2 regions of the Pseudomonas sp. No.21 genome follow, and region 1 is predicted to be linked to the other one. Evidence: riboswitches for the same ligand, from Rfam matches in the RefSeq annotation. Region 1 holds a riboswitch; the other holds the start of a gene.
The links. A riboswitch is a leader RNA that binds a small molecule or an ion and turns the genes downstream of it on or off. The one in region 1 is predicted to bind cobalamin.

Region 1 (3,393 bases):
CACGGCGACGCGGGGCAGGGTGTTGGGCGCGAGCCAGGGGTAGTCGCGGCCCAGGCAACGGCTGGCGAGGCAGGCGAACAGTTGCCGGGCGTTGTCCAGGCCGCCCTGGCGCAGGTACTGCCAGCAGCGCTCGGCGTCCTCCGCCGGGACCGTGCACAGGCGGGCCAGCTCCGGGTCGGGGCGGTCGTCGCCGGGCACCAGGATCAGCTGCGTGCCGCGTTCGGCCAGGGCCACCAGTTGCTCGATGCCGTAGCGCCAGTAGCCGACGCCGCCATGCACGGAGATGAGGATGACCTTGGCGTGCTGCAGCACCTCGTCGACGTAGAGGTCCACCGAGGCGTGGTTCTGCAGCTGCATGGGGTTGGCCAGGCGCAGGCTGGGGTAGTCCGCCGGCAGCTCGCGGGCGGCCTCGGCCAGCAGCGCCAGGTGCGAATCACCGCTGCACAGGATCACCAGCTCGGCGGGCGTCTGGGCCAGGTGGGCGATGCCGTCGTCGGGGACGAAGCCGCCAGGTTGGGTGCGCAGCAGGTGCATGGCTCGGGCCTTGGCTCGGTGGTGCGGCCCTCTCCCGGGGGAGAGGAGCCGGTTCGGCGGTTACGCCAGGGCGGTGCGCAGTTCGTTGGCGATGGTGGCCGGGTCCAGCTCCTGGCCGATCACCACCAGGCGGGTGGCGCGGGTCTCGTCGGCCAGCCACTGGCGGTCGAAGTGCTTGTCGAAGCGCTTGCCGACGCCCTGTACCAGCAGGCGCATGGGCTTGCCGGGGATGGCGGCGAAGCCCTTGATGCGCAGCACGTCGTGGCGCTCCACCAGTTGGCCGAGGGCGGCCAGCAGGGCGGCTTCCTCCACTTCCGGCAGGTCGACGTGGAAGGAGTCGAACTCGTCGTGGTCGTGGTCCTCGTGCCCTTCGTGGTCGTGGTGGGTGGCGCGGCTGTCGATGTGCGCCTCGGCCTCGGCGTTCAGGCCCAGCAGCACGGAGAGCGGCAGCTTGCCGGCGCTGGCTTCGACGATCTTCACCGCCGGCGGCAGCTCCTCGGCCACTTCGGCGCGCACGGCGGCCAGGGCGTCGGCGTCGAGCAGGTCGGCCTTGTTGAGGATCACCAGGTCGGCGCTGGCCAGCTGGTCTTCGAAGAGTTCGTGCAGGGGCGACTCATGGTCGAGGTTCGGGTCCTGCTTGCGCTGCTCGTCCACCTGCTCGGGGTGGGCGGCGAAGGTGCCGGCGGCCACGGCCGGGCTGTCGACCACGGTGATCACCGCGTCCACCGTGCAGGCGCTGCGGATCTCGGGCCACTGGAAGGCCTGTACCAGGGGCTTGGGCAGGGCCAGGCCGGAGGTCTCGATGAGGATCTGGTCGAGGTCGCCACGGCGCGCCACCAGTTCGCGCATCACCGGGAAGAACTCTTCCTGCACGGTGCAGCACAGGCAGCCGTTGGCCAGCTCGAAGACGCGGCCCACGGCCTCTTCCTCGGTGCAGCCGATGGAGCATTGCTTGAGGATCTCGCCGTCGATGCCCAGCTCGCCGAACTCGTTGACGATCACCGCGATGCGGCGGCCTTCGGCATTGTCGAGCATGTGGCGGAGCAGGGTGGTCTTACCGGCACCGAGGAAGCCGGTGACGATGGTGACGGGGAGTTTGGCCAGGGTTTTCATGCGCGGCAGCCCTTCGCTGGGAGTCGATCGGATCGGCGGGCGCGCGGGACGAGGGCACGGAGGGCCCGATTCGCCACCGGATCACCCCGCCCGGTTGTCTGGAAATTCGCCGAGGCAGGTCTCCTGGCTCACAGCCTGGCGCGATGCGCCGCCTCTCCGCCTTCCCGCCCGAAGGGCAGTGGCTGTGGATAAGGCCTCAGCTGTTCACAGTTGCGGGGGCAGCCACGGCTCGGCCGTGTTCCCTCTTAGCTGCGGCGCGCGGCCGCAGAACCTCGAAGGGCCGAAGGCTACGCAGGCCGGGGGCGGCGGTCAATCGCGGCGGTTGACGGCCGGTCGGTCTCGTGATGTCCTTGTGCGGTTTTTTCAGGTGTCTCGCGCCGTCGCGCGCGAGGTGAAACGGGAAGTCGGTGTGCCCCAGGGCGAGTCCGACGCTGCCCCCGCAACGGTAAGCGCACGTAGGGATCTGTAGGCCACTGTGTCCAGCGGACATGGGAAGGCAAACCCGCCCAGCCTCGGCTGGCGTCGCAAGCCCGGAGACCGGCCTGATCAGTTTTTGGCAACCCGCGGTGGGCGGGCGCATGCCGGAAATGCGGTGCCGTAGCGGCCGCTTTCTTCGCACGCGTTCCTCTTGCCGACTCACCCGCACGCAGAGGAAGCACCATGTCCAGCAGCACACTGAGCCATTCGGCCGCCGCCGTCCCCCTGTCCAAACGCCTGGCCATCGCCATCGGTGCCAGCCTCCTGGGCCTGTCGCTCGTGTACTTCGCCGGCTTCTCGCACATCGAGGCGGTGCACAACGCGGCCCACGACACCCGCCACAGCTCTGCCTTCCCCTGCCACTGAGGGCGCACCCGTGATCAAGCGCATCGCCCAGACCGCCGGGTTCGCCGGTCTCTTCGCCGCCATCGTGCTGACCCTGCTGCAGAGCCTGTGGGTCACCCCGCTGATCCTCCACGCGGAAACCTTCGAGAACTCGGCACCGGCCGAACAGGCCGAGCACAGCCACGAGCATGCCGCCGGCACGCCCGCCCATGAACACGACGCCGAAGCCTGGGCACCGGAAGACGGCTGGCAGCGCACGCTGTCCACCGGTGGCGCCAACCTGGTGGTGGCGGTGGGCTTCGCCCTGCTCCTGGCCGCACTGTTCAGCCTGCGTGGCCCGACCCGCGCCTGGCAGGGCCTGCTCTGGGGCCTAGCCGGTTTCGCCACCTTCGCCCTGGCGCCGTCCCTCGGCCTGCCGCCGGAGCTGCCGGGCACCGCTGCCGCCGACCTGGCCCAGCGCCAGGTCTGGTGGATCGGCACCGCCGCCTCCACCGCCGCCGGCCTGGCGCTGATCGCCTTCGGCCGCAACTGGGTGCTGCGCATCGTCGGGCTGGCGTTGCTGGTGATCCCCCACGTGGTTGGCGCGCCGCAGCCCGAGGTGCATTCGAGCCTGGCGCCGGAAGCCCTGGAACACGAGTTCATCGCCGCCTCGCTGATCACCAACGCGCTGTTCTGGGGCGCCCTGGGCTGGGCCGCCGCCTGGCTGTACCAGCGTTCCGCGAGCCAAGACCTGGCGTGAGCCGGGCCGTGCCATCGATCGACCCCGCGCAGGGCCCGGCCCTTCGCGGGGTCTTGCTTTACAGGGCAGGCCGATGATCCGCGTGGCCGGCCTCGGCTGCCGGCGCGGCTGCCCGGAGCGCGAACTGCGCGAGTTGCTGGACAGCACCCTGGCCGAGCGTGGCCTGGCGGTCGGCGACCTGAGTG
Region 2 (3,393 bases), on a different contig from region 1:
CTCGCGCACCTGCAGGTCGATGCCCTGCAGAAGCCAACGGGGGCGAGCGTCGGGTGCCCAGGCGAGGTCGCTGATGTTCAGTGAGGGCATGCCGGGCACTCCTTTCGCCGGATCAGAAGCTGTAGTCGGCGGTGACGAAGAAGGAACGGGGCTGGCCCAGCAGCCATTGCTGGCCGCCGTTCTGCTGGGTGACGGCGTAGCGGCGGTCGAGCAGGTTGTTCAGCTCCAGCCCCAGGCGCGTGTCCGGCAGCACCTGCCAGCCGAGGTTGGCGTCGAGCACGGTGTAGCCGGGCACCTTCACGGTGTTGGCGGCGTCGGCATAGCGGGCATCGACGTAGCGCGCGCCGATGCCGGCGTCCAGGTCATGGCCGAGTGCCTTGCTGACCCAGAGGTTGGCGGTGCGCCGTGGCACGTCGGTGGGGCGGTTGCCGGACCGGGAGACGAGCTGGCCGCCGACGGATTCGTTGAAGTCGTCGTATTCGGCGCGCAGCAGCGAGGCGTTGGCCGAGACGTGCCAGCCCTGCTCCAGGGCCAGTTCCAGGGTCGCCTCCAGGCCGTCGGAAGACTGCTGGCCGATCTGCTGGGTGGGGCGGGTCACCGATTCACGAGAGAGCAGCTTCTTCTTGACGATGTGGTAGGCGGCCAGGGTCCATTCGCCGCGCCCGTCCCAGAACTGTTGCTTGAGGCCGAACTCGGTCTGCTTCGACTCGGTCAGGTCCATCTGTTGCTGGGTGGGGCTGAGGGTGATGAGGTTGCTGACGCCGTCCTCGCTGGTGGAGTACTGGCCATAGAAGGACAGCTGCGGGGTGGCGGCGAACACCAGGCCGGCGCGCCAGTTGCCGCCCTGGATGCTGCGGTCGCTGCGGCTGTTGGCACGCAGGTCGGTGCGGTCGACGTGGTTCTGGTCGCGGCGCAGGCCGGTGACCACGGACCAGCGCTCGCCGAGCTGGGTGCGGTTCTCGGCGAACAGCGCGGCGGTGCGGGTTTCGCTGCGCGAGTGCGGGCGGTAGGCCGAGGCGCTCTGGTAGTAGCCGGGCGCGGGGTTCCAGGGGTCGACGTAGTCGCCGCCGATGTCGGTGTAGGGCGAGTTGTTCAGCAGGTCGAAGCGGATGCGGTTGAACTCGCCGCCGACCAGGGTGCGGCTGTCGAGGCCGAACAACGAGTGGTCGAAGGTGAAGGTCTGGCGGTCGCCGATCTGCTCCTGCTCGTGCTTGATGCGCAGGTTCTCGGCGCGCTCCAGCTGGCCCCGGCCGGCGTCCCAGGTGTAGGCCTCGGCGTTGCGCCAGTAGCGGCGGCTCTTGATGTGGTAGAGCTGGTTGCTGGCGCTGAAGCCTTCGCCGGGCGTCCAGTCGGTGACGAGCCGGGTCCACTGGTCGTTGTAGTGCTGCTCGGCGTTGTGCAGGTTGTAGTTCTTCTCCTTCAGGCTGTCGCGTAGGTGGCCGTCGATCAGCGGCGTGCCGAAGTAGTTCATCGGCGTGAGGTCGCCCTGGTCATGGGCCAGGGTGAAGGCCAGGTCGTCGCTGGCCTGCCAGCGCAGGGCGGCGCTGAGGCCGAGGTTCTTCGAGTCGCCCCGGTCGATCCAGCCGTGGCTGGTTTCGCGGTTGAGGTTGAGGCGGTAGCTGAGGGTGTCGGTGAGCGAGCCGCCGCTGTCCAGGGCCATCTGCTGGCGGTCGTCGGAGCCGTAGCCCAGGCGCAGGCGGTTGCGGATCTCGCCGTCGAAGGGCTTCTTCGGCACCACGTTGATCACCGCGCCCGTGGCGCCTTCGCCGTAGAGCACCGAGGCCGGGCCACGGATCACGTCGATGCGTTCGACCATCCACGGGTCGGTGGGGAAGGTGGTGGTGCCCATGCCGGTGTAGAAGCGCGTGCCGTCGTACAGCTGCATCACCGAGGCGTGGCCGGTGAAGCCCCGGGCCGAGAGGGCGGTGCCGCCGTTGCCGGGGGTGCCGATGTGGGTGATGCCGGGGCTGCGGGTCACGGCGTCCTGCACGGTGGCGTTGTTGCGTGCGCGCACTTCGTCGCCGCTGATGGCGCTGGTGCTGGCCGGGGTTTCCAGGGCGGAGAGGCCCAGGCGCGAGCCGGCGGGCACGGGCGTGTCGAGGCGGATGGTCGTGTCGTCCGCCTGGTCGGTGACGGCGGTGGCCGGTAGCGCCAGGGTGCCGTCTTCGGCGTGCAGGGCGAGGGAAATGGACAGCGCGAGCAGGCCGAGGGCGGCGCTCGCCGGAGCGTTGGAGCTGAAGGTACGGGTCATGTCGTTCCTATCACGTCAGGAATGAATGGAGCCCGGAGGGAATGCAAAGGCGCGCGCGGGCGCGTGCACCCGTGCGAGAAACCGGCCCGTGCCCGCCCACCGCGGGTTTGCCTATCGATGCTCCAGGCCGGTCTCCGGGCTTGCGAGGATCACGTCGCATCCGCCTTCCCATGCCATGGGCACAGTGGCGTATCGGATGCAGCGCTCGCTTACCGTTGCGGGGGCAGCGCCGGACTGGTCCTGATGGACGCACCGGCTTCCCGTTTAACCCCACGCACGACGGCGTGGGACACCTGGAACGGCGCGCATATGACCATCCGCGCGCTCGGGCGTCAACGTTGAAATCGTGCGCGGGATGGCGCAATCCCCCTTCCCAGAGCCGTAGCGACGTTGCCGGAATGCCTTCCTTATTGTCATATCAACAATGTTGATTTGAGATTCTGCGCTCACGTATCGTCCGTCCACGGGCTGCAGGGCGATTCCCTCGCAGGGCCGCCCGCCATCCCCCCGAAACCGCTCGCCGACCCCGGCAGAGCCAGGAGCCTCGAGATGACCGATACCCCGAACAGATCCATCCCTTCCGGCCTGCAGATCCTCCAGGCGGTGATCGACGGCAAGCTGCCCGCGCCCTCCATCGGCGAGACCATGGCGATGAAGGCGGTGGGCGTCGAGCCCGGGCGTATCTTCATCGAGGCGCGGCCGGATGTACGTCACCTCAACCCGGCGAACACCGTACACGGCGGTTTCGCCGCCACCTGCCTGGACGGTGCCGCGGGCCTGGCGCTGTTCACCACGCTGCCCGGCGATACGCGGTATTCGACGGTGGACCTGGGCGTGAAGTACCTGCGCCCGCTCAAGGCCGGCGAGGTGTACAGCGTGGAGGGCTGGGTGGTGGAGCGCACCCGCAGCCTGGCGTTCTGCGATGCCCATATCCGCGATGCCGCCGGCACGCTCTGTGCCCGCGCCACCACCACCTTCAGCGTGAGGGACTGAGCCATGCGCGAACTCATCGTCAAGGGCGCGGGGCGCCTGGCCTGGGAGGAGGCGCCGTCACCGGTGCTGGATTCGCCGCTGGCGGCGCTGGTGCGGCCCATCGCCTCGGCCTCCTGCGACCTCGACCGGCGCCTGATCGCCGGGCTGAC

Region 2: another riboswitch for cobalamin. It lies ahead of ACYJSS_RS21000 (TonB-dependent receptor); the one in region 1 lies ahead of cobW (cobalamin biosynthesis protein CobW).

Annotation. Positions count from the first base shown of each region.
Region 1 covers NZ_BAAJNO010000017.1:39,773-43,165, reverse strand. The annotation lists gene cobN (cobaltochelatase subunit CobN) at 1-534, opposite strand, end outside; gene cobW (cobalamin biosynthesis protein CobW) at 595-1,647, opposite strand; cobalamin riboswitch at 1,744-1,937, opposite strand; cobalamin riboswitch at 1,996-2,207, shown strand; gene ACYJSS_RS27090 (CbtB domain-containing protein) at 2,308-2,490, shown strand; gene ACYJSS_RS27085 (CbtA family protein) at 2,501-3,208, shown strand; gene ACYJSS_RS27080 (cobalamin biosynthesis protein) at 3,282-3,393, shown strand, end outside.
Region 2 covers NZ_BAAJNO010000010.1:47,943-51,335, forward strand. The annotation lists gene ACYJSS_RS20995 (ABC transporter ATP-binding protein) at 1-90, opposite strand, end outside; gene ACYJSS_RS21000 (TonB-dependent receptor) at 113-2,251, opposite strand; cobalamin riboswitch at 2,360-2,563, opposite strand; gene ACYJSS_RS21005 (PaaI family thioesterase) at 2,801-3,244, shown strand; gene ACYJSS_RS21010 (zinc-dependent alcohol dehydrogenase) at 3,248-3,393, shown strand, end outside.